Regions from separate parts of the Bradyrhizobium sp. ORS 278 genome, predicted to be linked through region 1. Evidence: predicted binding sites of a transcription regulator. Region 1 holds the regulator's gene; each other region holds the start of a gene.

Region 1 (7,750 bases):
AGATAGTTCTGCTGGCTCTCGAAGCCCGGCGACGTGCAGGCGATGCAGGCATAGCCGCCCTTGGTGCAGGAGCCGCCGCCGTTCCACGAACGCTGATTGCAGTCGCCGACGGCCTGGGTCGCGCGGCAGCCGAGATGCTCCATCAGGCAGCCGCGCTCCGACATCGTTTCCGCGCTCGCCTTGAACTCGTAGAACTCGTTGCGCGAGCAGCCGTGATGCGCGAGGTGATTGGCGATGAAAGTCGGACGTCCCACCGCGTCGAGGCCATCGGCGGTGAGATCGCCTGCTGTGAGCGCCAGCAACGTTTCCATCATCCAGCCCGGATGCGGCGCGCAGCCGGCGACATTGATCACAGGTAGCCCGCGCTTCGATCGGAACCCCGCGCCCAGCGCACCGCCCGCATCGCTGCCCTCGAACTGCAAGCCGACGGCATCGGTCGGATTGATCCCGGCCGCGGGAATGCCGCCATAGGCGGCACAACTCCCGACCGCGACGACGTAGTTGGCAAGCGGCGCGAGATCGAGCAGCCAATGGTAGATCGAGCGGTTGGTGCCGGCGAGCATGTTGAAGCGGCCGCTCAGACGCGGCCCGCGTGCGACAGAGCCTTCGAGCACCAGGAGATCCAGTTGCTCGCGGCCGTCGCGGATCGCTTCGAGCAGGTCGACCACCTCGTCACCGGTCTGCTCGCTGACCGAGGGATGCCAGATCACGTCGATGCCCGATTGCCGCAGTTCGTCGAACCAGCCGGACGCGCCGCTCTCCAGGATGGACATGGTGCAGCCGCCGCAACTCGCGCCCTGCAACCACAGCATCCTGATCCCGCCCTCCGCGCCGGCCATCGTGGGTCGCTCCGTCCCGTGCGTTCCGCCTTATTTCGCCGTCGGGTTTAGCGTCCTGGCGCGAACACTGGCAAGCGCCTCGACTGATGCATGTGAGGTGCCGCGGCAGCGGCTGATCAGCACGGCGCCGGCCCAGGTCAGGCCAAACAGCCCGATGGCGATGATGCCGAGATAGCCGAGATCGTCGCCCAACGCCGCCACGACATCGTTCCATCCGCCGGTCAGACCCAGCCGCGGCGCCAGCAGCGTGACCGCCTCTACGCCGCCGATCACCAGCGCGATTGCGACGGAGGCTCCTGTGATCACGAGATTATAGCGCCGCTTGCGGGCAGGATCGGTGAGCGCCCAGCGATAGGCGCCGACCATCAGCATGCTGTCGGCGGTATCGACGGTCGCCATCGCTGCTGCGAACAGCGCCGGGAACACCAGCACATGGGCCAGGCTCGCGCCGCGCGCCGCCTCTGTCGCCGACAGGCTGAGCAGTCCGATCTCGCTGGCGGTGTCGAAGCCGAGACCGAACAGGAAGCCCAGCGGATACATCTGCCAGGCGCGCGAGATGACGCGGAGCACCGGACGCAGCAGCCGAACCAGGATGCCGCGTCCCACATCGCCGGCCGATTCCCCGTCAGGCGGGACCGACGGGGAGCGCCAGAGGTTCAGGAACAGAACCAGATTGGCGACGGCAATCAGCAGCAGAAAGCCGGCCGAAACGGAGGTGCCGATGATCCCGCCGATCGCCCGGATGGTGCTGTCCTCGCTCAAGAGGTCAGCGCCGGCCACGAGGCTCACCACGATCGTGGCGATCACGACGACGCTGGAATGGCCCAGCGCGAAGTAGAGTCCCGCGGCGCGCGGCCTGTCGCCCTCCTGCACCAGCTTGCGCACGACGTTGTCGATCGCGGCGATATGGTCCGCATCGACGGCGTGCCGCAGGCCGAGCAGCCAGGCCAACAGCGCGGTGCCGACAATGGCCGGGCGATCGGCGTAAAGCAGAAACGCCCAGGCCCAGGCCAGCGCATTGGCGAGCACGAGGCCGGCCATAAGCACGGCATTTCGTGCGCCGTCCCCGCGGAGCCGAACCGGGATCGAGGCGGCCGGCCGAGGATGATCAATTGGCAAAATCGTCATACTCGGACAGGAGAGCAAGACCCGCGCCAAAAGGCAAGGCTTGCGTCGCCGCGCTCAAATCACTTGCAAATCACCCCCCCGGGGTCCGCGCGGCCGAGGTTCACCGCATTCCCTTGGCAATCCGCTATCCGGTCACGCACAAACATTGACCAGCCCATGTCCAACTCTTTCCCTCCCCGCCCTCCTCTCACCGCGCCGAGGCGCTCTGCGCCGCGATCTCGCGCCGCACGGTCGCCTCGAACTGGCTTGCAGGCGCGGCGAACATCAGCCTCGTCTCTTCGTGGAACGCCGAGAAGATGCCGACCACGACCGGTTCGCCGTTGATCTCGGCGAGAATCGGGGAGCCCGAATAGCCGAAATTGGCGAGGCAATGGACGGTCAGCAGCTTCGCATCCTTGGTCATGCCGGCGCTGCAATTGCGCTGGCCGGTCGGCGAATAGCGCCGCTCCTGGCCGTAGCCGATCTCGGAGATCGTGCCCGCCTGGGTCGCGGCCGCAAGCTCGTCGCGGCTCACGGCCCTTACCGCCACCGGCCTGGACGGCAGCGCATCCTTCAGGATGATCAGCGCCCAATCCGCCGGCGAACGGTCGGCCGACCATTGGTCGTGCTGAGTCGGGATGAAGTCCGGCGCGACAATCAGCTTGTCGGCGACTGAGGAGGCGGCGGGGGTGCCTTTGTTCAGGCCCGCCAGAAAATGGACATTGCCCGGACTCACCTGAGCCAGACCGTTGAAGACGCAGTGCGCCGCCGTCAGCACGACGCGGGGAGCCACCAAGGTGCCGGTACACGAGCCTCCCGTGCTGTATTGCGCCTGGGTCACGACACCGATCGACGATGCCGGCCAGGAGGTGGGATCGACGACATCACCGAAGTGCCGGTCGAGGCCGAGCAGCTGCTCGGGGCGCGGATTGGCAATGCCGGCATCCGCCGCTTCCGGCTTCGGCCTCCACGCCGCGATGATCTGCTCGGCCTGACGCCGCTGTGCGTCGCTAAGCTTGATACGCTGGATCTCGCGGCCGGCCGACCTTACGCCGTTGCGGCCGGCCATCACCAGCCAGGCATAACCCTGCACGACATCCTGGGACATGACCCGGCCGTCGAGCATCATCAGGCCGAGCATGTATTGCGATTGGGCGAAGCCTTGGGCGGCGGCGCGGTTGAACCAGCGCGCGGCTTCGCCGTGATCGCGAGCGGCGCCTTCGCCGTTGAAATAGGCGATGCCCAGATAATGCTGGGCGATGGCGAGCCCCTGATCGGCGGCCTTGCGGTACCAGACCAGCGCCTCCGTCTGGTTGCGCGCGACGCCGACGCCGAAGGCCTGCATGAAGCCGACATCGAATTGTGCCCGCGCGTCGCCCTTGACGGCGAGCGGCTGGAGCCTTCGCAACGCCACCGCGGGCTGTCCATTCGCCGCCGCGGCGACGGCCTCCTCGAGCTCGGCGGCCGCGGCGCTAGTCGCAGCCGCGAGCAACAACGTCAAAAAGATGGCGAGCGTCTTGATCATTGTGTCTGCCGAGGCCCGACCATGATGATGGGAACGCCATCACACATGATCAAGACGGCAGCGGCGTGACCGCGCAGACCGCGCGATCAGGCCTGCTCAGACTTGGCGAACCGGTCGTCGAGCGCATAGCCGGCGCCGCGGACGGTGCGGATCGGATCCTGCTCGCGGCCGGGATTGAGCAGCTTGCGCAGCCGGCCGATGTGGACGTCGACCGTGCGCTCGTCGATATAGATGTCGCGGCCCCAGACGCTGTCGAGCAGCTGCTCGCGGCTGAACACGCGGCCGGGATGCTCCAGGAAGAACTCGAGCAGGCGATATTCGGTCGGGCCGAGATCGATCGGCCGGCCCGACCGCGCCACGCGGCGCTTCTCGCGATCGAGCTCGATGTCGCCATAGGACAGCACGGTCGCCAGCCGCTCCGGGCTGGCGCGCCGCAGCAGGCCCTTCACACGCGCCAAGAGCTCCGGCACCGAGAACGGCTTGACGATGTAGTCATCGGCGCCGGTCGCAAGACCGCGCACGCGCTCGCTCTCCTCGCCGCGCGCCGTCAGCATGATGATCGGCAGCTGCTTGGTCTCGGACCGCGCCCGCAGCCGCCGGCACAGCTCGATCCCTGAGAGGCCCGGCAGCATCCAGTCGAGCACGACCAGATCGGGAATGCGCTCCTTCAGCCGCGTGTCGGCCTCGTCGCCGCGCGCCACGGTCTCGACCTCGTAGCCTTCGGCTTCGAGGTTGTAGCGCAGCAGCGTCGTCAGCGCCTCCTCGTCCTCAACCACCAGAATTCGCGCGCCCATGTCGGAATCGTCTTTCTCAGTTGCCGGGGATCGTGGTCGCAAAACTGGTCATGTCGCCCTTGGGGCGCTTGTCCATGATCTGCTGGCCCTCGATCATATAGAACACCGTCTCGGCGATGTTGGTGGCGTGATCGCCCATCCGCTCGATGTTCTTGGCGCAGAACATCAGATGGATGCAGAACGAGATGTTGCGCGGGTCTTCCATCATGTAGGTGAGGAGCTCGCGGAACAGCGAGGTGCAGATCGCGTCGACCTCCTCGTCGCCTTTCCACACCGTCATAGCCGCCGGCAAATCGTGCGCCGCATAGGCATCCAGCACCGTCTTGACCTGCGACTGAACGAGGTCGGTCATGTGCTCCAGGCCGCGGATCAGCTTCAGCGGATGAAAGTCGCTCTCCAGCGCGGCGACGCGCTTGCCGATGTTCTTGGCGAGGTCGCCGATCCGCTCCAGATCGGTGGCGACGCGCATCGCACCGACGATCTCGCGCAGGTCGACGGCCATCGGCTGGCGGCGGGCGATCGTGAGCACCGCGCGCTCCTCGATGACGCGCTGCAGCTTGTCGACCTCCGCGTCACCGGCGACCACCTTCTGGCCGAGCGCCACGTCGCGCCGCACCAGCGCGTCGACGGAATCGACGATCAGCCGTTCGGCAAGGCCGCCCATCTCCGCCACCAGGCGGGTCAGATCCTGCAGATCGCTGTCGAACGCCTTGGCGGTATGTTCACTGGCCATGATGATCTCCTGAGGGCATTGCTGTCGGCGTCAGCCGAACCGGCCGGTGATGTAATCCTGGGTCCGCCGATCGCTCGGCGAGGTGAATATCTTGCTGGTGTCGTCGAACTCGATCAACTCGCCGAGATACATGAAGGCGGTCTTGTCGGAGACGCGCGCCGCCTGCTGCATGTTATGAGTCACGATCGCGATCGTATAGTTCTCCGAGAGCTCCTGGATCAGCTCCTCGACCTTGGCGGTGGAAATCGGGTCGAGCGCCGAGCACGGCTCGTCGAACAGGATGACCTCTGGACGCACGGCGACCGTGCGGGCGATGCACAGGCGCTGCTGCTGGCCGCCGGACAACGACAGGCCGGAGGCGTTCAGCTTGTCCTTGACCTCGTTCCACAATGCGCCGCCGCGCAGCGCCTTCTCGACGCGGTCGTCCATCTCGGACTTCGAGATCTTCTCATAGAGGCGGATGCCGAAGGCGATGTTCTCGTAGATCGTCATCGGGAACGGCGTCGGCTTCTGGAACACCATGCCGACCCGCGCGCGCAGCAGGTTGAGGTCGAGCTTGGGGTCGAGAATGTTGGTGTTGTCCAGCATCAGCTGGCCGACCGCGCGCTGGCCCGGATAGAGGTCGTACATCCGGTTGAAGATGCGCAGCAGGGTCGACTTGCCGCAGCCGGACGGGCCGATGAACGCTGTGACCCGATTGGTGCCGAGCGCGAGGTTGATGTTCTTCAGCGCGTGGTGGTCGCCGTAGTAGAAGTTGAGGTTGCGCGCGGTCACTTTGGCCGGCGCCTCCGGCAGCGACTTCGGAGGAATGGCGGCCGTCGGGCTGCTCACGGAGACGGACATGTCGGTCATTTCGAGCTCCTCTCGGCGCCAAGGATGCGCGCGCCGATGTTCAGGGCCAGGACGGTCAAGGTGATGAGAAGAGCGCCGCTCCAGGCCAGCTGCTTCCAGTAGGCATAGGGGCTCTGGACGAAGTTGTTGATGGTCACTGGCAGGTTGGCCATCGTCTTGTTGAGGCTCAGGCTCCAGAACTGGTTCGACAGCGCGGTGAACAGGAGCGGCGCGGTCTCGCCGGCGACGCGGGCGGTCGCCAGCAGCACACCGGTGATCAGGCCGGAGCGCGCGGCGCGATAGGCGATGCGGCGGATAACCAGCGAGCGCGGCAGGCCGAGCGCGGACGCCGCCTCGCGCAAGGGATTGGGAACCAGCAGCAGCATGTCCTCGGTGGTACGCAGCACGACCGGGATCACGATCACCGCGAGCGCGAGCGAGCCGGCAAGGGCGGAGAAGCCGCCCATCGGTACGACAACGGCGCCATAGATGAACAGGCCGATGATGATCGAAGGCGCCGACAGCAGGATGTCGTTGATGAAACGGATGACCGAGGTCAGCTTGTCGTTGCGGCCGTACTCGGCAAGATAGGTGCCGGCGAACAGGCCGAGCGGCGCGCCAATGCCGACGCCGATGATGGTCATGATGACCGAGCCGACGATGGCATTGCGCAGACCACCATCGCTGGATCCCGGCGGCGGGGTGTCGGCGGTAAAAACCTGCAGGCTGAGGCCGGCGAGGCCGTTGTAGAACAGCGTGAACAGGATCAGAGCCAGCCAGGTCACGCCGAACGCGGCGGCCGCGAAACACAGGCCGCGGACCATGATGTCCGTACGGCGCCGACGGGTGTAGATCGGATTGACGGGTGCGGGCTGAACGTCGACGGCAGTCATGGGCTTATTTCCCCGCCTTGGTCTCGAGCCGCATCAGCATCAGGCGGGCTGCCGCGAGCACGAAGAAGGTCAGAACGAACAGCAGGAGACCGAGCAGGATCAGGCTCGACTGATGCAGCCCGTCGCTTTCCTGGAACTCGGAGGCGATCGCGGCCGAGATCGTCGTGCCCGGCGCGAAGATCGAGGACGAGATCCGGAACGAGTTGCCGATGATGAAGGTCACCGCCATGGTCTCGCCGAGCGCCCGGCCGAGCGCCAGCATGACGCCGCCGATGACACCGACGCGGGTGTAGGGGATCACGACGCTGCGAACGACCTCCCAGGTCGTGCAACCGACACCGTAGGCGGCTTCCTTCAACACCGGCGGCACCGTCTTGAAGACGTCGACCGAGATCGCCGTGATGAAGGGCAGCACCATGATCGCCAGGATCAGCGAGGCATTGAAAAGGCTGAGATAGGACGGCGGACCGGCGAAGATGTCCTGCAGCACCGGGATGTTGGCGCAGAGGCTGATCATGAACGGCTGGAACGTGTAGGCCAGGAACGGGCCCAGCACGAAGAAGCCCCACATGCCGTAGATGATCGAAGGGATGCCGGCGAGCAGCTCGATGGCGATGCCGATCGGGCGGCGCAGCCATTGCGGGCAGAGCTCGGTCAGAAAGATTGCAACGCCGAGACCCACCGGAATGGCGATCAGCATGGCGATGAAAGACGTGACCAGCGTGCCGTAGATCGGACCGAGCGCGCCGAGCACCGGCGGATCAGCCGAGGGCGCCCATCGCTTGGTGACGAGGAATTCGAAGCCGTAGGTCTTCATCGCCGGCCAAGCGCCGATGATGAGCGAGATGATGATGCCACCGAGGATCAGCAGCACCGAGATCGCCGACAGGCGGGTGATCCAGTAGAACGTCACGTCGCCGAGCTTGAAGGCGCTGAGCGCGCGCGCCCGGTCATAGGGCCCGGCAGCGGCCGCGATATCGCTGACTTCGGTCTGAACCGCCATCTCTGCCAATTCTGCCCCCTGTTGT
Region 2 (7,750 bases), 1.4 Mb from region 1:
GCAGCCCGGCAGCCTGGTGCGCTGGACCTACCGGGTCCGGTTGCCTGACAACGCCACCGACGACCGTGCCGCCGCCGCCCTCATCGCCGATACGCGCGAGACCCTGCCGCAGGCCGGATGGGAGATCCGAAGCCGCAGCAACGCCTCGCCGCAGCTGGAGCGGACCATCGGCCGCTTCACGCAATTCCTGACCCTGGTCGGCCTCGCCGCACTCCTGGTCGGCGGTGTCGGCGTTGCCAACGCCGTCAAAAGCCACGTCGACCGCCGGACCGAGGTGATCGCGGCATTCAAGGCGCTCGGCGCCACCAGCCGCGACGTGTTCGGCATCTATCTGATCCAGGTGATGGTGCTGGCGACGATCGGTTCGATCATCGGACTCTGCGCCGGCGCCGCGCTGCCTTTCGTCATCGTCGGCCTGTTCGGCAAGATTCTGCCGTTGCCGGTGATCCCCGCCGTCCACCCCGACGAGCTGGCGCTGTCTTTCCTCTACGGCCTCCTCACCGCGCTCGCATTCGGCCTGTGGCCGCTGGGGCGGGTCCGCGACGTGCCGGTGGCGGCGCTGTTTCGCGAGGCGGTCATCGCCGAATGGCACCGGCCGCGCTGGAGCTATCTGGCGTTGATCGCGGGCACCGTCGCGCTGCTGATCGCGGTCGTGGTCGGCTTGTCCTACGACAAGAAGATTGCCGCGGTGTTCGTGGTGGCCGCCGCGCTGGTGTTCGTGCTGTTGCGCGGCATCGCCGCCATTGTGATGGCGGTGGCGCGCGCCTTGCCGCGCAGCCGCTTCCCGATGCTGCGGCTCGCCGTCAGCAACATCTACCGGCCTGGCGCGCTGACGCCGTCGGTGGTGCTGTCGCTCGGACTGGGGCTCGCGGTGCTGGTCACGATCACCCAGATCGACGGCAATCTGCGGCGGCAGTTCCTGGCGCAGCTGCCGGAGCAGGCCCCGTCGTTCTTCTTCGTCGACGTGCCCTCCGGCCAGGCCAGCCGCTTCCGTGACTTCCTCAGGGAGCTGGCGCCGCAGTCCACGGTCGACGACGTGCCGATGCTGCGCGGCCGGATCGTCTCCGCTCGCGGCGTGCGCGCCGAGGACCTCAAGGCGACCGCGGACACCGAATGGGTGCTGCAGAGCGACCGTGGCCTCACCTATACCGGCGAGATCCCGAAGGGATCGAAGATCGTCGAGGGCGAATGGTGGGGCGATACCTACAGCGGCCCGCCGCTGGTCTCGATCGAGAAACGGATCGCCGACGGCCTCGGCCTCAGGCTCGGTGACGACATCGTCGTCAACGTGCTCGGGCGCGACATCACCGCGAAGATCGGCAACATGCGCACGATCGACTGGCAGGGTCTCGGCATCAATTTCGTGCTGGTGTTCTCGCCGAACGCCTTCAAGGGCGCGCCCCACACCCACGTGGCCACGTTGACCGAGTCGCGCTCCGATGCCGCCGAGGATGCGCGCGTCATCCGCAAGGTGGCCGATGCCTTCCCGATGGTGACCAGTGTGCGGGTGCGCGAGGTCATGGAGACCGTCGGCTCCGTCGTCTCCAACCTCGCGCTCGCGATCCGCGGCGCCAGCGCGGTGACGCTGATCTCGGCCATCCTGGTCCTGGGCGGCGCGCTGGCCGCGGGCCATCGTCATCGGGTCTATGACGCGGTGATCCTGAAGACGCTGGGCGCCACACGCCTGCGGCTGCTCGGCGCCTATGCGCTCGAATATCTCATGATCGGCTTTGCGACCGCCGCGTTCGGCGTGATCGCCGGATCCGTCTCGGCATGGCTGATCGTGACCCGGCTGATGACCCTGAGCTTCGTCTGGCAGGCCGGCAGCGCCGCGCTGGTCGTGCTGGCGGCCCTGGTGGTGACCGTGGGCCTCGGCCTCGCCGGTACACTGCTGGCGCTCAACCAGAAGCCGGCCACGGTTCTCAGGAACCTTTAGTGCAATTGTGCGCTCATGCCGCACGGTTAACGGGCTTTTCACGGCTCAAACGCGCGCGGAGCGACATTCAGCCGCGCGTGGAAGCTTGCGCCAAATATGCTAGTTTCCCATTTAGGAGATGCGCTCAGAGAGCTGCCAAAGACATCTGCCAAAAGATGGCGAATTTGCCGATGAAGCAAATTTAATATCGATGGCGGCTTCTGTGAGATAGGGTTTTTCGAGAACCGGCCAACGGTCCTGCCAGGACCGGGCTGCCGGGCAACCAACGGGAATTCGACCATGTCGGACCTCAACCGCAACTATGCTTCACCCTTTGGCCGGGTGGCCGGGCGCGCTGATGCCGCGACCGTCGACGCCGGTCTGCGCGCCTACATGCTGCGCATCTACAACTACATGAGCATCGGCTTGGCCATCACCGGCCTCGCGGCGCTCGGCGTCTACATGGCGGCCGTGACCGGAGATCCGGCGGCCGGCGTGTTCAAGTTCGGAAACGCCTACCTGACGCAGTTCGGCTACGCGATGTTCGTGAGCCCGCTGAAGTGGCTGTTCATCCTGGCTCCCCTGGTCATGGTGTTCGCGATCTCGGCCGGCATCAACCGCCTGGCGCCGTCGACCGCGCAGCTCCTGTTCTGGGTGTTCTCGGCCTTGATGGGCGTGTCGCTGTCGTCGATCTTCCTGGTGTACACGCACACCTCGATCGTGCGGGTGTTCTTCATCACCGCGGCGACGTTCGGTGCGCTCAGCCTGTACGGCTACACGACCAAGCGTGACATGACCGGCTTCGGCTCGTTCCTGTTCATGGGTCTGATCGGCATCGTGCTGGCGAGCCTCGTGAACCTGTTCCTGGCGAGCTCGATGCTGCAGTTCATCGTCTCGGTGATCGGCGTGTTCGTGTTCGCTGGCCTGACCGCCTGGGACACGCAGCGCCTGAAGAACGAGTACATCTACGGCTACGCCTCCGCGGGCGGCGACATCGCCGAGCGCGCAGCGATCACGGGCGCCCTGTCGCTGTACCTGAACTTCATCAACCTGTTCACGCTGCTGCTGCAGCTGCTCGGACAGCGCGACTGATCCATTCGCTCGTAAGACGAGCGACGATTCAAAGCCCCGGCCTCACCGCCGGGGCTTTTCTTTTCGGGAACACCCGTGCACCCGGCGGGGCTGTCTCGACGAACAATGCTGGCAATCGGTTTGCTCCGTCATGCCCGGGCTTGTCCCGCCTGCGCGGCCGAAGCCGCTTCGGCGCGGCGAAGGCCCGGGCATCCACGTGGTTCCCAGCGCGCCGGAACGACGTGGATGGCCGGGACAAGCCCAGCCATGACGAAGGAGAGACGGACGAGCGCACCGCTCCACCTGGGCGGCATCTCTGCACGACAAAACGGAGCCCTGTTCGGCGGAGGTTGAACAGCTTTCGCGCGCTGGTATGTTCCGGACATGTCCAGCATCGACATTCGCCCGACCACCGAAGCCGACCTTTCCGCCATCACCGCGATCTACGGCCAAGCCGTCCGCGAGGGCACCGCCACGTTCGAGCTGGACCCTCCTGATCTGGCCGAGATGACCCGCCGCTTCCGGGCGCTGACTGACGGCGACTTTCCCTATTTCGCCGCCGTGCTGGATGGGCAGGTGGTGGGCTATGCCTATGCCGGGCCGTACCGGCCGCGCCCCGCCTATCGCTTCACGGTCGAGAATTCCATCTATCTGGCGCCGGCAAGCCAGCGCCGCGGCATCGGCATGCGGCTCATGCGGCAGCTGATCGCCGCGTGCGAGGAGAAGGGCTTCCGCCAGATGATCGCCGTGATCGGCGACTCCGCCAATGCCGGCTCGGTCGGGCTGCATACCGCCTGCGGCTTCCAGATGATTGGCACCCATCCGAGCGTTGGCCTGAAGTTCGGGCGCTGGCTGGATACGGTCATGATGCAGCTGTCACTCGGCGCCGGAAGCAGCGACATTCCCGCTTGAGCGCGTCGCTCGCGCAGGGACCGTCCCGCTCAAACCAGCGCCGGCTTCGGCGCGATCGCCAGCAGCACCCGCTCAAGCTCATGGCCGCGGCGCAGGATCAATCCGGTCGCCGAGATCACGCTGTACATGCCCTGCTTGCGCGCCAGACGCGGGTCCTTCTCGATGCGGTAGAGCGGCACCTCGGAGGCCCGGCGGAAGACGGAGAAGACGGCGCGGTCGCGCAGGAAATCGATCGAGTAGTCCCGCCACTCGCCGTCGGCAACCATGCGACCGTACAGATTGAGGATGCGGTTCAGCTCGAGCCTGTCGAACGTCACCCGGTTGGGCGCCACGGCCGCGCTACGCGCCGCCGCGCGATTCTCGCTGGGATCGGCATCCTCCGGCGTGAGGTTCATGAGTGTCCTCCTGTCATCTCTGTGACATGATCGCGCCAACCGGACGAAGCCGCAAGGGGCCGTTTTCATTATTGAAGTTCGGCTGCGCCAACGACAGAAGCGGTTCCGGCAACACGTCAGCGTCACGGGATCGTTAGCGGAATCATAATCGCGCCGTCTTTCCGCCCAGGGAGCGCCCCCGACGTTAGGCATAAGATTCGTGTGCGTTGGCCCGGTCCTTTCGGTTCCGGATTCCTCAGCCCCCAGCCCCCCGGGGTCGTCAGGATCGGGTCTATTCACAAGTAATGGCAAAGGGCCAACGCGAGTTGGTCCTTTTGCTTTTTGGCGACAGCAAGCGTCGTCCGTTCAGCGAACGGCTTTCACAACCGTCGACAGCCTCGGCTCAAATCCAGATTGTTAGCGGCGGGGGCGCGAGCGCTAGTGCAGTTCGGAATAGGCGGCGCCGAGCATGGGACCGGGGCGATCACGGCTGCCGTCCTGCACATAGACGACCGCGCCATCGACGCCCTCGCGGGCGATTTTCTCCAGCGGCACACTCCAGCTGACCGACGTGCCGTTCCAGTCGCCGAGCTTCAGCAGACTGCGAACGACATTGTAGTAGGTCAGCTCCCGCCCGCTGTTTTCGCCGCGCCCGACCTGGATCGGAACGGCGCGCGCGATGGAGCAGACCCAGACCTCGCCATGCTTGCGCAGAGTATGCTCGGTCGCCGCGGCCACCGAGACGGTGAGCTCCTGCCCTTCGATGGAGAGCCGGACCGGCACCGACATCGCGTTGCCAGCCTGGGCGGTCTCCTCGATCGCGCCTTCGATCGCCTCGCGGTCGCTGCCGATGACGTGAACCGAGCCGTTGACCACGGCCTGGGGCGTATAGACCTCGCGGTCGCCGCGCGCGCGCGAGTAAGCGCGCTGACGGGCGGTGAAGCGGGAATCGGCCAGAGTATCCTTCCAGCCGAGATAGTCCCAGTAGTCGATCGGCAGGGACAGCGCGATGATGTTGGGATCTCTCGCGAGCTCGCCCAGCACCTTGTCGGCCGGCGGACAGGACGAGCAGCCCTGCGAGGTGAAAAGTTCGATCACTGCACGGGGGTCGGCGGAGGCCGGCCGGACGAAAGCAATGACCGCACAGACACAAAGCGCCGCGCGCGACCACCACGACATCTGTCCACTCATCGCCACTGTCCCGTCTGGACCACCGTCCGCTGTGCCCTGGCGCGTCTCCACATACGCGATGCCGTCCTCGTAGTTAACAGACCGAAAATGCAAAGGAGGCGGCCTTGTCATAGGCCGCCTCCTTCATCACCCGCCACTCACTTCAGAGTGAGCCAAACTGTCGCATGGCGCTTTGGTTAAGCGGCCAGCTTGCGCAGCACGTAGTGCAGGATGCCGCCGTTGCGATAGTAGTCGAGCTCGTCCAGCGTATCGATCCGGCAGAGCAGCGGCACCTGCTGCGCTGCACCGTCGGCCGAGACAATCTCCGCGGTCAGGGTCTGGCGCGGCTTGAGATCACCTTGGAGACCCTTGATGGTGACCTTCTCGCCGCCCTTGAGGCCGAGCGACGACCACGACGTGCCCTCCTGGAAGGTGAGCGGAAGCACACCCATGCCGACCAGGTTCGAACGATGGATGCGCTCGAAGCTCTGGCAGATCACGGCGCGAACGCCGAGCAGGCGGGTGCCTTTGGCCGCCCAGTCACGCGACGAGCCGTTGCCATATTCGGCGCCGGCGAACACCACCAGTGGCACGCCTTCTTCCTGGTACTTCATGGCGGCGTCGTAGATCGACATCTGCTCGCCGTCGGGCCAGTGCTTGGTCAGGCCGCCCTCGGGGATGTTGCCGTCGGCGCCCTTGAGCATGAAGTTCTTGATGCGGATGTTGGCGAAGGTGCCGCGCATCATGATCTCGTGATTGCCGCGGCGGGTGCCGTACTGGTTGAAGTCGGCCGGGCGGACCTGGTGCTCGCTGAGGAACTTGCCGGCGGGCGAGGTCAGCTTGATCGAGCCGGCCGGCGAGATGTGGTCGGTGGTGATCTTGTCGCCGAACAGCGCCAGCACGCGGGCCTCGACGATGTCCTTGATCGGCTCCGGCTCCTTCTTCATGCCCTCGAAATACGGCGGATTCTGCACGTAGGTCGACGACATGTTCCAGCGATAGGTCTCGCTCTCGACGGTCTTGATCTTGCGCCAGTTGGTGTCGCCCTTGAACACGTCGGCGTAGCGCTTCTTGAAGATCGAGGCCTTGACGAACTTCTTGACGAAGTCATTGACCTCCTTCGTCGTCGGCCAGATGTCCTTCAGGTAGACCGGCTTCTTGTCCTTGCCGATGCCGATCGGCTCGACCGCGAGATCCTTGGTCACCGTGCCGGCCAGCGCGTAGGCGACGACCAGCGGCGGCGAGGCCAGATAATTGGCCTGCACGTCCGGCGAGACGCGGCCTTCGAAGTTGCGGTTGCCCGAGAGCACCGCCGCCGCGACCACGCCATTGTCGTTGATCGACTTCGAGATCTCCTCCGGCAGCGGACCCGAATTGCCGATGCAGGTGGTGCAGCCGAAGCCGACCAGGTTGAAGCCGACCTTGTCGAGGTCCTTCTGCAGGCCCGAGTTCGCGAGGTACTCGGCAACCACCTGGCTACCCGGGGCCAGCGAGGTCTTCACCCAGGGCTTGGCCTTCAGGCCCTTGGCGGCGGCGTTGCGGGCCAAGAGGCCAGCGCCGATCAGCACGCTCGGGTTTGAGGTGTTGGTGCAGGAGGTGATGGCGGCGATGACGACATCGCCATGGCCAATGTCGAAGTCCTTGCCCTCGACCGCGAAGCGCTGCTCGGCGGCGTCCGGCTTCTTGTACTCACCGGCCAGCGCGGTCGCAAAACCCTCGGCCACCGCGGGGAGCGCGATGCGGCCCTCGGGACGCTTCGGACCGGCCATCGACGGCACGACGTCGCCGAGATCGAGGTTCAGCGTCTCGGTGAACACCGGGTCGGCCGACTTGGCGGTGCGGAACAGGCCCTGCGCCTTGGCATAGGCCTCGACCAGCGCAACGCGCGGGCCCTTGCGGCCGGAGGTCTTGAGATAGTCGATGGTGGCTGTGTCGACCGGGAAGAAGCCGCAGGTCGCGCCGTATTCGGGGGCCATGTTGGCGATGGTCGACTTGTCGGCGACCGAGAGATGGTCGAGGCCGGGGCCGAAGAACTCTACGAACTTGCCGACCACGCCGAGCTTGCGCAGCATCTGGGTGACGGTCAGCACCAGGTCGGTCGCGGTGACGCCTTCCTTGAGCGCGCCGGTCAGCTTGAAGCCGACGACGTCAGGCAGCAGCATCGACAGCGGCTGGCCGAGCATGCAGGCCTCTGCCTCGATGCCGCCGACGCCCCAGCCGAGCACGGCCAGACCGTTGACCATGGTGGTGTGCGAATCGGTGCCGACCAGCGAGTCCGGATAGGCGACCTCGAAGGTGCCCTTGGTCC
Region 3 (7,750 bases), 3.7 Mb from region 1:
TCGTCGCGGAACTGGCGCTGGCCCGGCGTGTGGTCCATCAGCGACATCAGCCGGACATCGGAGCGGCCCGCCAACTGCTTTGCCTCCTCGACCACGGTCGGCATCGGCACTTCGCAGCGCAGATGCAGGAAATGATCGGCGCGCAGCAGGCGTGCGTCGCGCGCGCGCGCGATCGCATCCGCCAGCACATTGGCCTGGCCATCGACGCCTTCGGCGCCCTCCTCGCTCCAGACGCGCAGCGAATCCAGCACCGTGGTGATGCCGGCCGTCGCGAGCTGTCCGTCATAGGAAATCACCGCGGCGACCGGATCCCAATACACTTTCGGGCGCGGCACGAAATGCGCTTCGAGGTGATCGGTGTGCAACTCGACAAGCCCGGGCATCAGCAGATCGCCGCCTGCGTCATGACTGCCAGCGGGCGCGGCGCCTTCGCCGATCTCGGCGATCCGGCCTCCGGCCAACGCCACCCACCCCTGCTCGATGACACGGTCGGCGAGCACCAGCCGGGCGTTGCCTATCACGGTGTCGGACATGTTCGCGCTCATCTGCTCCCTCTGCCTGCTACGCCGCCGCTGCGAAATTCGTCACATCCACCGTGCGGTCCGCGATGGCAGCACGAATATCATCGTCGTGCACGATCGCAATCATCGCGACGCCGGCCTGCTTCTTTGCGGCGATGAGATCGACCACCACGGCCCGGTTCGCCGCATCGAGCGAGGCCGTCGGCTCGTCCAGCAGCAGGATCGGCAGGTCGGAGATGAAGCCGCGCGCGATGTTGACACGCTGCTGCTCGCCGCCGGAGAACGTCGACGGCGGCAACGACCATAGCCGCTCCGGAATGTTCAGCAGGGCCAGCAACGCGCCGGCGCGCGCGCGTGCCTCCTCGCGTGTCCCGCCGGCCGCCAGCAGCGGCTCGGCGACGACATCCAGCGCCGCCACGCGCGGCACCGCACGCAGAAACTGGCTGACATAGCCGATCGTGTGCCGCCGCGCGTCGAGCACCAGGCGCGGCTCGGCGCCGGCGAGATTTGTCATCTCGCCCTGGTGACGGACGCTGATGCGGCCGCCGTCGCAGCGATAGTTGCCGAAGATCATCTTCAGGATCGACGACTTGCCCGCCCCCGACGGGCCGGACAGCACGACGCATTCGCCGGCCGCGACCTGGAACGAGACGCCCTGCACCACCGGCAGCGAGATGCCGCCCTGCAGGTGCATGGTGAAGGTCTTCCGGGCATTGTCGACGTCGAGCATCACGGTCATGGTCATCGGGCTCATGGCGGCAGGATCGAGGAGACGAGAAGCTGTGTGTAGGGCTCTCGCGGATCATCGAGCACCTGGTCGGTCAGGCCGGTCTCGATCACCCGCCCCTCCTTCATGACCATCACACGATGGGACAACAGCCGCGCCACGGCAAGGTCGTGCGTGACGACAATCGCGGCGAGGCCGAGCTCGTTGACGAGGCTGCGCATCAGGTCGAGCAGCCGCGCCTGCACCGAGACGTCGAGTCCGCCGGTCGGCTCATCCATGAACACCAGTCTCGGCTCGGTGACCAGATTGCGCGCGATCTGCAGCCGCTGCCGCATGCCGCCGGAATAGGTCCGCGGCGCATCGTCGATCCGCGCAACGTCGATCTCGACACGCTCGAGCCAGGACGACGCCGTCTGCCGGATACGACCGTAGTTGTTCCAGCCGACCGCCATCAGCCGCTCGCCGACATTGGCACCGGCGGAGACCGCCATGCGCAAGCCCTGGGCCGGGTCCTGATGCACATAGCCCCAGTCGGTGCGAAACAGGAAGCGGCGCTCGGCCTCACCGAGCTCAGCGAGATCGCGCAGCACGCCGTCGCGCATCCGATACGAAACGCGGCCGCCGCTCGGCGCGAGCTGGGCCGACAGCATCTGCAGCAGCGTCGATTTGCCCGAGCCGGATTCACCGACGATCGCGAGCACCTCGCCGGGATAGAGCACGAAGGATACGTCGCGGCAGGCCGCGAGACGGCCATAGCTCTTGGTCAGCCCCTCGGCGGCGAGCAGCGGCTGATCCGATGCGCCGGTCACCTCAGCCATGGGCCGCCTCCTTGTGCGGAGCGGCGCTCTCGGTGCCGCAATGTCCGGCCGCCTGGCGGCCCTCGCAATAGTCGGTATCGGAGCAGACGTACATCCGGCTGCCCTTGTTGTTGGTCACGATCTCGTCGAGATAAGAATCTTCCGCTCCACACAGCGCACAGGGCGCATCGAACTTGTAGCGCGTGAACGGATGGTCCTCGAAATCGAGCGACACCACCGACGTATAAGGCGGAATAGCGTAGATGCGCTTTTCGCGGCCGGCACCGAACAATTGCAAGGCCGGGCAATTGTCCATCTTGGGATTGTCGAACTTCGGCGTCGGCGACGGGTCCATTACATAGCGCGCATTGACCTTGACCGGATAGGCATAGGAGGTCGCGATGTGGCCGAAGCGTGCAATGTCCTCATACAGCTTGACGTGCATCAGACCATATTCGGCCAACGCATGCATGCGCCGCGTCTCGGTCTCGCGCGGTTCGAGGAACCGCAGCGGCTCCGGGATCGGCACCTGATACACCAGCACCTGTCCCGCGCGCAGCGGCGCCTCGGGAATGCGGTGGCGGGTCTGGATCACGGTCGCAGCATCCGTCGACGTCGTGGTCGCGACGCCCGCGGTCTTGGCGAAGAACTTACGGATCGAGATCGCATTGGTGGTGTCGTCCGAGCCCTGATCGATCACCTTGAGCACGTCGTCGGGACCGAGGATGGCCGCGGTGACCTGGACGCCGCCGGTGCCCCAGCCATAGGGCATCGGCATCTCGCGGCTCGCGAACGGCACCTGGTAGCCCGGGATCGCGATCGCCTTCAGGATCGCGCGGCGGATCATCCGCTTGGTCTGCTCGTCGAGATAGGCGAAGTTGTAGGTCGGCGCGTTCATTCCGCAGCCTCCTTCATCGCGGGAGCGGCATTGGCGTCGGCAAATTCCTGACGCAGTTTTCGCAGCAGGCCGAGTTCGGACTGGAAGTCGACGTAGTGCGGCAGCTTGAGATGCTCGACGAAGCCGGTCGCTTGGACGTTGTCGGAGTGCGACATCACGAACTCCTCGTCCTGCGCCGGCGCGATGACGTCCTCACCGAGTTCGCGCGCGCGCAGCGCGCGATCGACCAGCGCCATCGACATCGTCTTGCGCTCGCTCTGGCCGAACGCCAGCCCGTAACCGCGCGTGAAACACGGCGGCTCGGTGGCCGAGCCCTTGAACTGATTGACCATCTGGCATTCGGTCAACTCGATCGATCCGAGCGGCACTGCGAAGCCGATCTCCTCAGCAAAGAACTCTACCTCGACCTCGCCGAAGCGGATCTCGCCTGCGAAGGGATGATTGCGGCCGTAGCCGCGCTGGGTCGAGTAGCCCAGCGCGAGCAGGAAGCCCTCGTCGCCGCGCGCCAGATTCTGCAGCCGCAGATCGCGACCGGCCGGAAAGCTCAGGGGATCGCGCGTGAGATCGCCGACCGGCGCATCGGCCTCCGCTGCGGGAGACGGCTCGATCAGTCCGTCCTGACCGAGGATATCGGTCACGCGCGGCATCGGGACATCGGACGTTGCAGCGAGGGCCGGATTTTCCGGATCGCCGCCTTGTGCCAGGCCCGGGTCGAGCAGCCGATGCGTGTAGTCGAAAGTCGGTCCCAGCACCTGCCCGCCGGGAATGTCCTTGAAGGTGGACGAGACCCGCCGCTGCACGCGCATCCCGCCGGTATTGACCGGCTCGGTCGCACCGAAGCGCGGCAAGGTCGCGCGGAAGGCACGCACCAGAAAGATCGCCTCGATCAGATCGCCGCGCGCCTGTTTGATCGCGAGTGCCGCCAGCTCGCGGTCATACAGCGAGCCCTCGCTCATGACGCGATCGACCGCGAGCCCGAGCTGCTCGGAGATCTGCGACAGCGACAGCTCCGGCACGCTGCGGTCGCCGCGACGCTCATGCGCCAGCAGCCGGTGCGCATTCTCGATGGCGCGCTCGCCACCCTTCACCGCTACATACATGGTCAGACTCCCGAGGCTGCGAGGCGCGTCGTGCGCGGGATTGCGACCAGCGAGCGATCATCGACCAGGATCACGTCGATGCCGCGCGGAAACAGCGCCTGATTCATCGACAGCCGCGCGAACAGGTCGGCTGGCGCGAGCGTGGCCGTCAACGCCGTCGTGCCGTCAATGCCCGGACCACGCAGGCGAAACGACTCGCCTGCAGCCAGGCTCGGCACCTGCATGATCAGCGTGGTCGAGCGATCGGGATACTCGGCCGTCCCCAGCGCGAACGAGGCCAGATCCGGCAGGGCGCCGGGCTCTGCGATCAGCGCGAAGCTCGCTGCGTCCGGCTGCGAGACGATCGGCGCGCCGGTGTGAAACTTCAGCCAGGCACCGACATCAGCCGCGCGCGCGAAGGCCTGATCCAGCCAGACCGGCGTGTCCTGATCCAACAGGGTCAGCGCGACAGCCGCGACACCCGCCATCATCGACGGCGGACGGCCGACGTCGCCGTCGATCGTCATCACCTGCCCCGGACGCGCCATCGCCTCCATCACCGTGCGAAAAATCGACTGCGCCGACAGCACCTTGTCGGCGAACCCGGGCTGCAGTTCGGTCGTCGTCGCCGCCATCAGCCTTCTCCCCGCACCATGGTGTAGAAATCGACGCGCGTAGCCGCGGCCTCCGCTGCGCTCCGCTGCTGATCCGCCCGCAGCTGCGCGCGCAGGGGAGCCACAACCTTGGTCTCAATTGCCTGGGCATGCTCAGGCGACTGCAGCAGCGCATCGCACAGCGCGATCAGCCGCGCCTTGTCGCTGTCACGCCCGAGCACATAGCCGAAACCGACCTCGCCGCTGTCGAGCCGGATGGCCGCACGGGACACGGTCGCCTCGCCCAGATTGAACGGCGCGCCATCGCCGCCGACACGGCCGCGCACCATGACCAGACCGCTCTCGGCGGCCCGGAGCTCCCGATGCGGCGGCACCGTCACTTCAGCCATTCGCGTCCCGATGTCAGCAGAAGGAACATGCGCGAGCACGCGCATCGCTCCCTTCCGCCTCTCCTGCAACGCCGTGTCACCGCTCATCGCCCGTTCCGATCTTGCCCGGCTCAAGTTGTCTATGATAATAGACAACTTGATAAGAGAGCGCCATGACTGTTTGATGACATGGCTGTGATTTTCGGCAGCCGCTGGTTGGAGCCGCGATGAGCATTGAGGACGCCGGATCTGGCGTGGCACTGTGGCGGCGCGTCGCCGACGGCATCGAGCGCGAGATCGCCGAAGGTCGCTTCCCGGCGGGAACACGGCTGCCCGGCGAGACCGAGATCGCAGAGAGCTATCGTGTCAACCGCCACACCGTCCGCCGCGCGCTCGCGACCCTGGCCGAACGCGGACTGGTGCGCGCCGAGCGCGGCAGCGGGACCTATGTCGAGGCCCCTCGCTTGTCCTATCCGCTGCGTTCGCGCACGCGCTTCTCCGAGATCGTCGGCGCCGGCGGCCGCGAGCCGCGCGGACAGTTGATCGCGGCATCCGAGGAGCCGGCGACGCGCGAGCTCGCGCGCGCGTTGGGATTGAAGACCGGCGCGCCTCTCATCCGCATCGAGGCGCTGCGCTTCGCCGACAAGACGCCGATCTGCGTCAGCACGTCTTTTCTGTCAGCCGAGCGGTTTCCGGACGCGGGGGGCATCTTTGCCGCGGTCCGCTCGATGACGGCCCTGCTGGCGCATTACGGCATCCGCGACTATCGCCGCGGCGGGACCCGTATCACGGCTGCGATCGCCGACGCCGGCGACGCCGCGCGACTCGACCTCGCGTTGGGGCGCCCCGTGCTGGTCGTGGACAGCACCGACATCGACGCCGACGGCACCCCACTGGTCAGCAAGCGCTCGCGCTTTGCCGCGGAGCGCGTGACCTTCGAGGTGGAAGGCTGATCGGCGTCCGCGGCGCGGCTCGAACCGCCAATCAGTCGATCAACGTCCCATCCGGATTGAAGAACGGGTGCGGCCCCTCGAAGTCGCCGATCGGGACCTGATGAGTCACGATCGTTCCGAACTCCGGCCCGGCAAACCAGGCGTGTAGATGAAACGCCTGCGGCTCGACCTTGAAGGCCGGCGTGCGGAACATGGCGAGGTCGAGATCGACGGCATGGTTCGGCGCCGGGCAGATCGTGCAGGGAACGCCGGCAAAGCGCGTCAGCGCGGCGCGGTGAACGTGGCCGCAGCCGATCAGTTGCACCCGCGGATGGCGCCGCACGATAGCGGCGAGCTCGTCGGCATTGCGCAGATTCTGCCGGTCCATGTGCCAGATGCCGGCGGCGAAGGGCGGGTGATGCAGGAACAGCAGCGCCGGTCGGTCGGAGCTGGCAGCAAGCATGGTTTCCAGCCAGCCAAGGCTGTGCGCATCGAGCTCACCGTGCGGTTGGCCCGGCACACTGGAGTCGAGCAGCAGCAGATCGAGCTCGGCCAGTTGGACGTGCCGGTTGAGCGCACCCGACGCCGTTTCGTACGCATGGTCGGGGAATGCAGCGCGCATCAGCTCGCGCGAATCGTGGTTGCCGGGGATCGCGACGAACGGAAGCTGCAACGCCTCCAGCAGGGTCTTCAGATGAGTGTACTCGTCGGCGGACGGCGTGTCGGCCAGATCGCCCGAGATCACGACGAGGTCGATTCGGGGCGCGAACCGGTTGAGTTCCGTGATGCAGCGGGATAGCGCCTGCGCGGTGTCGACACGGCGATAGGCGAGACGCCCGGGCGCCTTGATGTGCAGGTCAGAAATCTGGGCGATGGTGACGGGGGGCTTTGTCATGGCGTCAGCCTTCGTCAGGAAGCAGGCGAATGGCCGCCGGTGGAATCGAAAGCCCCACGCGCTCGCCGGCGCTGGCCGTGAACGTATTCGGCGCATCCACCGCCAGCGGAACCGACGCCGCATCACGCACGATGATGCGCTGCCGATCTCCGGCGAAACGAACGCTGTCGACGGTGCCCGCAAGGTCAGCCGTCGCGGCATCGGCCAGCATGATGGTCTCGGGGCGGACCATCGCGACCGCCCTGCTCATCGCATCTCGTCCGCTCACCGGCACCCGGCCTCCGGGCAGGATCAGCGTGCCGCTCTCGATCGGCGCCTCGATGATATTCGCGGCCCCGACGAATTCGGCGACGAAGCGGTTGGCCGGCGTGAAGTAGATCTCGCGCGGCGTGCCGACCTGCGCAATGGACCCCTTGCGCATGACCACGATGCGGTCGCCGAGCTCCATCGCCTCCGCCTGGTCATGGGTTACATAGATCGCGGTGATGCCGAGCTTGCGCAGGAGGTCGTTGAGCTCGCCGCGCAGGCGCTCGCGCAGCGCCGCGTCGAGCGCCGTCAACGGCTCGTCCAGCAGCAGCACGCTCGGCCGGATCGCAACCGCGCGCGCGAGCGCAACCCGCTGGCGCTGTCCACCGGAGAGCTGGTCGATGCGCCGGTCCTCCAGACCCCCGAGATTCGTCAGCGCGACGAGCTCGGCCACGCGCGCCGCGCGCTCGGCCTTCGACAGGCCGCGGAGCTTCAGCCCGTAACCGATGTTGCCGGCGACGCTCATGTTCGGGAACAGCGCGTAGGACTGGAACACCATGCCGACATTGCGCTTCTCGATCGGCTGGCGCGTGAGATCCTTGCCGTCGAACAGCACACGACCGCCGCTGTCCGGTGTCTCGAGGCCGGCGACGATCCGCAGCAGCGTGGTCTT

What was found. The regulator PhoB, encoded in region 1, activates phosphate uptake and scavenging genes when phosphate is short. The targets are predictions, from matches to a motif close to TGTCATNNANCTGTCAT.
Region 2: BRADO_RS01875 (DUF2794 domain-containing protein) is a predicted target of PhoB. The motif match lies at 4,305-4,321, and genes of this name have one in related genera.
Region 3: phnF (phosphonate metabolism transcriptional regulator PhnF) is a predicted target of PhoB. The motif match lies at 5,178-5,194, and genes of this name have one in related genera.

What each region holds. Positions count from the first base shown of each region.
Region 1 covers NC_009445.1:1,792,230-1,799,979, reverse strand. Annotated here, with positions in the region: gene BRADO_RS07915 (uracil phosphoribosyltransferase) at 1-839, opposite strand, end outside; gene BRADO_RS07910 (HoxN/HupN/NixA family nickel/cobalt transporter) at 870-1,967, opposite strand; gene BRADO_RS07905 (trypsin-like serine protease) at 2,155-3,471, opposite strand; gene phoB (phosphate regulon transcriptional regulator PhoB) at 3,558-4,265, opposite strand; gene phoU (phosphate signaling complex protein PhoU) at 4,282-4,998, opposite strand; gene pstB (phosphate ABC transporter ATP-binding protein PstB) at 5,029-5,850, opposite strand; gene pstA (phosphate ABC transporter permease PstA) at 5,847-6,722, opposite strand; gene pstC (phosphate ABC transporter permease subunit PstC) at 6,727-7,725, opposite strand.
Region 2 covers NC_009445.1:397,558-405,307, reverse strand. Annotated here, with positions in the region: gene BRADO_RS01890 (ABC transporter permease) at 1-1,936, shown strand, start outside; gene BRADO_RS01885 (Bax inhibitor-1/YccA family protein) at 2,216-3,007, shown strand; gene BRADO_RS01880 (GNAT family N-acetyltransferase) at 3,371-3,898, shown strand; gene BRADO_RS01875 (DUF2794 domain-containing protein) at 3,928-4,293, opposite strand; gene BRADO_RS01870 (thioredoxin family protein) at 4,711-5,451, opposite strand; gene acnA (aconitate hydratase AcnA) at 5,640-7,750, opposite strand, start outside.
Region 3 covers NC_009445.1:5,559,191-5,566,940, forward strand. Annotated here, with positions in the region: gene BRADO_RS24855 (alpha-D-ribose 1-methylphosphonate 5-triphosphate diphosphatase) at 1-545, opposite strand, end outside; gene phnL (phosphonate C-P lyase system protein PhnL) at 562-1,260, opposite strand; gene phnK (phosphonate C-P lyase system protein PhnK) at 1,272-2,066, opposite strand; gene BRADO_RS24870 (alpha-D-ribose 1-methylphosphonate 5-phosphate C-P-lyase PhnJ) at 2,059-2,943, opposite strand; gene BRADO_RS24875 (carbon-phosphorus lyase complex subunit PhnI) at 2,940-4,043, opposite strand; gene phnH (phosphonate C-P lyase system protein PhnH) at 4,046-4,657, opposite strand; gene phnG (phosphonate C-P lyase system protein PhnG) at 4,657-5,112, opposite strand; gene phnF (phosphonate metabolism transcriptional regulator PhnF) at 5,232-5,957, shown strand; gene BRADO_RS24895 (phosphodiesterase) at 5,989-6,831, opposite strand; gene BRADO_RS24900 (ABC transporter ATP-binding protein) at 6,836-7,750, opposite strand, start outside.